DNA from 2 places in the Salinibacterium sp. NK8237 genome. Region 2 is predicted to be linked to the other one. Evidence: predicted binding sites of a transcription regulator. Region 2 holds the regulator's gene; the other holds the start of a gene.
The links. Region 2 encodes HrcA, which represses chaperone genes, less so after heat shock. Its sites were predicted from a motif close to TTNGCACTCGNNNNNNNCGAGTGCNAA; they were not measured.

Region 1 (2,967 bases), 690 kb from region 2:
ACGAAAACGCCCACCATGAGTTGAAGAATGGGCGCCAAATACTGCGCCAAACCCATATAGGTGAGGGGCAGCCGACGAGCTGCCGCCGCAAACAAGATCAACGGGATCGCCGTGATAGCACCCAAGAAGAGTGTCAAAGTGAGATGTCCCGGCCCCGCAGTACCCGCAGCGAGCTGCCCATTGGCCGCAAGCACAAGCAACACCACAATCGCTAGCGGCGTCAGAAACGCGGTCTCAACGGCAAGGCCGCCCACGGCATCCGCCTTGGGACCCACGCTTTTCTTTACGAGCCCATAGAGACCGAAACTGAACGCAAGGCCCAACGCGATCCACGGAAACCGGCCGTACCCGATCGCCAAGACGAGAACGGCGAGCGCACTAATCGCTAGGGCCACCCATTGCAGCGGGCGAAGTCGCTCACGCAACACAACGACTCCGAGCAGCACCGTGACAATCGGATTCGTGAAATAGCCGAGCGCTGCCTCAACAATGTGGCCGTTGAGGCTCGCATAAACGTAAATGAGCCAGTTGACGACGACGAAGGCACCGCCCAAGCCCAGCATCCAGAAGGTGCGACGATCGCGAACAATAGCCATGACCCGGGTGTATCCCCGCGTAACCACCAGAAGGGCGGCACAGAACACGAGAGACAACACGATGCGCCAGGCAACGATCTCGATCGCTCCCGACTCTTTGAGCGAGAAGAACACGATCGGCATCGCGCCCCACAAAACATAAGCAGAAACAGCGAAGCCGAGGCCGCTGGGCGAAACGCGATCAGTCGCCGAAGAAGTGGAGGTCACAACTAAATCCTAGGGTCGGATGCTGTCTGTGAAAGCCACCAGGAACGACGAAAGCCCAGAGCCGAGGCCCTGGGCTTTCGAAACGCCTCACCGCGAACGGGAGACGAGAAAGTTAGTTTCGCGTGAGCGAGAGACTACTTAGCGAACGATGACAGCGAGAACGTCGCGAGCCGAAAGTACGAGAAGGTCTTCTCCGCCGTACTTCACCTCGGTTCCGCCGTACTTGGAGTAGATGACCTTGTCACCAACTGCGATGTCAAGCGGCACGCGGTTTCCGTTGTCGTCAATGCGACCGGGACCTACGGCGACTACTTCACCCTCTTGGGGCTTCTCTTTCGCAGTGTCAGGAATGACGAGCCCAGACGCGGTGGTCTGTTCTGCATCGACCTGCTTGATAACAATGCGATCCTCGAGCGGCTTAATGGACACCGACACGTTTGACCTCTTTCTAAAGTGCTTGGGCTGGCACACTCCGTACGGGAGTGCCAGATCAACTATACGGCTTGGTTGGCACTCGATCAACGTGAGTGCCAATACGGATGCGGATACGGTTAGAGAATGAATCAGAGCGAATTGCGCGAGCTACTTTCAGCCGAGGGCCTTCGCCTGTTGGACTCGCTACCGACGTGGCACTCGAGCGACGAGATCGTGCGTACTGTCGCCGAGCTTCGCAAGGCTGGGCACAGCCCCGCATTGGTCGCCGCAGTGCTCAGCCAATCCAAGCTTCGAGCGAAAGCTGCCAGCAAGTTCGGTCCGTTTGCCGACCGAATGCTCTTCACCGAGGCCGGCCTCGAACAAGCAACTCGCCTTTCTGTTGCCGCCCAGCACGCCGGACGATTCTCCAAAGCCGGCGTGAAATGGGTGGCAGACCTCGGCTGCGGCATCGGAGCGGATGCTCTCGCCATCGCAGCTCTTGACATCAATGTCACCGCGGTCGAACGAGACGAAACCACCGCCGCGCTCGCAAGCTTCAACCTCGCACCCTGGAGCAATGCCCAAGTCGTGCACGGCGATGCTGAATCTGCTGACCTCACCGGCATTGACGGGGTTTATCTGGATCCCGCCCGCCGCGATGCCCGGGTTCGCCTCACCAATCCGGCCGACTGGACACCATCCCTCGACTTTGCGTTCGGTCTTGCCGAGCGTTACCCGACCGGCATCAAACTCGGCCCCGGAATCGACCGAGACCTCATTCCCGACACCGCAGAAGCACAGTGGATTTCAGTCGGGCGCGAAGTTGTCGAGCTCGGACTGTGGTTCGGGACCGTTGCCCGCCCGGGCATCCGGCGCGCAGCCCTCGTGATCGGGGACCACGGTACTGCTGAGCTCACCGCCGCGGCCGACAGCGTGGACGAACCAGCGGGAGAGCTCGGGCAGTTTCTTTACGAGCCCGACGGTGCCGTCATCCGTGCTCGCCTCATCGGTGATCTCGCGCGGCAACTGAACGGTCGCATGCTCGACACGTCTATCGCCTACTTCAGCGCGGATGCCGCCGTCGCGTCACCTTTCGCAGCCTGCTTTGAGATCGTCGAAGATTTCACTCTCGACAAGCGTTCACTGAAGAAGGAATTAGCGGCGCGCAAGATCGGCACTCTAGAAATCAAAAAGCGCGGGGTCGATATCGACCCCGCGGCTTTTAGAACGTCGCTCTCGCTCAAGGGCGAAAACAGCGCGACCCTGATTCTGACGCGCGTTGCTGGCAAGCGCCGCGCGCTGCTTGCGCAGCGCGTCACGCCTGCTGCACGCTAATGCCGAGCATCTCGCCTCAACGAGTGGGCGAGAGGCTCAGCGGATAGTGGCGACTAGTAGCGGTATTCGTTTCCGCCCATGATCATGAACGGCAGAAAGAATACCGCTGCGATAACGAGCCCAACGATGATGCTCAACCCGACTCCGACATAACCCGTGATGAGACCGGTTAGCCAGAACGGCCGGGCATACTTCTGCTTCTTTTGCGCTAGATGCCCGAGAACTACGGCTGCTACAGCAGGCAGAAATCCCATGCCGACAAAGGTCAACAGGACACCCACGATTCCGGTAACCATCGAGGCGATCGATAGCCCCTGTGGCAGGCCGGCAGCGACTGGCGTGTATGGCGCCTGACCTGGGGTGGAGCCGCCTGCATAGCCAGGAATCGGGGTGCCGCTCGGGGCAGAGTAGGGGT
Region 2 (2,967 bases):
ATGCTGCGCGCCGCCGACCACGGAATCACGCCGTCGACACCGAGTTCTGTCGCCACTTGCACCGCGAGTTCATCGCGGTCGGCCTTGGCGAGAGCCTGTGCGAGGAACACTGCCGGGGTTCGCCGCGGAGTTTGCTGCACTTCGGCGACTTCGATGGTGAGCTGCGTGTGTTCTGCTGTGACGACCGGCCCCGAGACCACGAGGCCCGCCCCGTTACCGATGGCAATGACTTCGCCTACCTTCAAGCGTGAAACGGTGACAGCATGGCGCGCTTCAGCATTGCCGAGCGAAACAGTATCGCCGACACTCGTGTCACCGAGCTCCTCATCGATATAGAGGTGAGCCACGACGACCTAGAGGAACCGGTCGCGGAGCTTCGCAAACAAGCCCTGCTGGAACTCAGCGAAGTGCGGTTGCTTGCTCTTGCGCACGGCAGCCAATTGCTTGAACAACGTTTGCTCGGCACCGCTGAGCTTGGTGGGAGTGACCACCTGGATACCCAACCGCAAATCACCGCGACCGCCACCGCGAAGGGCGGTGATTCCGCGGTCCTTGACCGTGAGTACCTCGCCGCTCTGCGTTCCCGGCTTGATGCCAACCTCAACTTCGCCGTCGAGCCCATCAAGCATGACGGTGGTGCCCATGATCGCGTCGATCATTTGCACTTCGACGGTCGCCAGCAAATCATCGTCTGAGCGACTGAAAATGTCGTGATGGCGAACCTTGATCTCCAAGAACAAGTCACCGTGCGGGCCACCAGCGGGACCGACTTCGCCTTGACCGGGCATCTGCAGACGCAGACCGGTCTCGACGCCAGCGGGAATATCGACCGAAATCGTGCGCTGAGCTCGAACGCGACCCTGGCCTGCACACGTGGCGCACGGGTTCACGATGATGTTTCCGTAGCCGCGGCACGTGCCACACGGGCTCGATGTCATGACGTTGCCGAGAAGGCTGCGCACCTGGCGTTGAATCTGCCCACTGCCCTGACAAATATCGCAGCGAACCGGAGAGGTACCGGGAGCAGTGCAGCTGCCCTCACACGTCTCACAGAGTTCAGCGGTGTTGACCTCGATGTCGCGAGTGACGCCGAACATCGTGTCCTTGAGGCTGACCTCGACGCGCAGCAGAGCATCCTGGCCACGCTCACGACGCGAACGAGGACCAGCGGTCTGGCCGCCACCGCCGCCACCAAAGAACGTTTCGAAGATGTCGCCGAAACCGAAGTTGGCTCCACCGAATCCGCCGCCACTTCCGCCCATGTCGTACTGCTGGCGCTGCTGCGGATCACTCAACACGTCATACGCGTGAGTTACCGACTTGAAGCGTTCCGATGCATCCGCGCTCGGATTTACGTCGGGGTGCAACTCGCGAGCAAGCTTGCGGTATGCCTTCTTGATTTCTTCTGGCGTCGCTTCGCGCGCAACGCCGAGGGCTTCGTAGTGATCTGCCAAAGTTCCGATTGCTCCTTACGAGCTCAGTTGTCTTCTAAAAGTCGTGACAGGTATCGCGCTACCGCGCGAACCGCTGCCATGTTGTTCGAATAGTCCATGCGTGTTGGGCCGAGCACTCCCAGCCGCGAAAGTCCGCCGCCGGAGGAGGAATACCCTCCCGTGACGACCGATGTCTCTTCTAATCCAAATTCTGCGTTCTCTCGCCCGATGCGAGTAGAAACTGATCCATTTGCTACTTCCATCTCTCCAAAGAGGCGCAACAACGTTACTTGCTCTTCTATTGCCTCGAGTACAGGAAAAATGCTGCCGGTAAAGTCTTGCTCGGTTCGTGCAAGATTTGCTGTGCCAGCCAAAACGAGCTTGTCGGCACGGTTAGCCAACACCTGTTCCACCAAACTCGACGTCACTAGAGCGACGAACGGACGGCGTTCCACTGGAAAAATTTCAGCGAAGCTCGCCAGTCGTTCAGCGGCAGCCGGCAATGCCTGCCCGTTAAGCGCCGAGTTGAGTTTCGCCCGCAACTCGCCCAAGAACACCTCATCAAGCGCCTCTGGGAGATCAATAAGTCGCTGCTCTACCCGACCTGCGTCGGTGATAAACACCGTCATGATCCGCGTCGCCGTGAGCGGAACTAGCTCCACATGGCGCACCCTGGCCGTTGCCAGCGATGGGTACTGCACGAGAGCGACACTGTTGGTGAGCTGCGACAGCAGGCGAACGGAACGTGCAAGCACGTCATCCAGATCGTCAGCTTGGCCAAGAAACGACTCGATTGCTTGACGCTGCGCACTCGTGAGGGGTCGCAAGTCAGCCAGTTGGTCGACAAACATGCGGTAGCCCTTATCGGTGGGCACACGCCCCGACGAGGTGTGCGGCGCCGTAATAAGTTCTTCGTCTTCGAGCAAAACCATGTCGTTGCGAATCGTCGCTGCTGACACTCCAAAAGAATGCCGTTCAACGATCGACTTAGAACCGACAGGCTCGCGCGTAGCAACGTAGTCCTGCACGATGACTCGAAGCACGTCAAGTCCGCGGGCGGAAACCATGCCACCACCCACCTTTCCTGATTGGCACTCAATCCGTTCGACTGCCAATCTTACTCGACACACCGCGACACACCCGTTGCACCGCGCGAGTCATACCGCTAGCGTGTCTTTGTACTTGAGCGCTACCTTTCTGAGGAAATGCTCAGGTGTGACACCGAGCACTTTGATGAAACCCGGGAAGTTCCCTCGTTCACCTGAAAGGCACGAACACATGACTGACGCAAATCCTCAGCCCGCAGCCCCCCAGCCGGCCGCACAACTGACCGCAACCGAAGACAACCAGTGGGCATCTTTCGCTCACCTCGGTGGAATTCTCGGCTTCCTGCCGGCGCTGATTATCTGGTTGGTATTCAAAGACCGCGGTGCTTTCACGAACACCGAAGCCAAAGAAGCGCTGAACTTCCAGATCACCATCGCGATCGCTTACGTCATCTCGAACATTTTGGTTGCCGTCTTCATCGGTGCCA

Region 1: groES (co-chaperone GroES) is a predicted target of HrcA. The motif match lies at 1,311-1,337, and genes of this name have one in related genera.

The regions. Positions count from the first base shown of each region.
Region 1 covers NZ_JADYWE010000001.1:1,201,458-1,204,424, forward strand. Annotated here, with positions in the region: gene rarD (EamA family transporter RarD) at 1-803, opposite strand, end outside; gene groES (co-chaperone GroES) at 942-1,238, opposite strand; gene I6E56_RS05810 (class I SAM-dependent methyltransferase) at 1,362-2,552, shown strand; gene I6E56_RS05815 (hypothetical protein) at 2,606-2,967, opposite strand, start outside.
Region 2 covers NZ_JADYWE010000001.1:515,398-518,364, forward strand. Annotated here, with positions in the region: gene I6E56_RS02500 (16S rRNA (uracil(1498)-N(3))-methyltransferase) at 1-347, opposite strand, end outside; gene dnaJ (molecular chaperone DnaJ) at 354-1,454, opposite strand; gene hrcA (heat-inducible transcriptional repressor HrcA) at 1,478-2,500, opposite strand; gene I6E56_RS02515 (DUF4870 domain-containing protein) at 2,712-2,967, shown strand, end outside.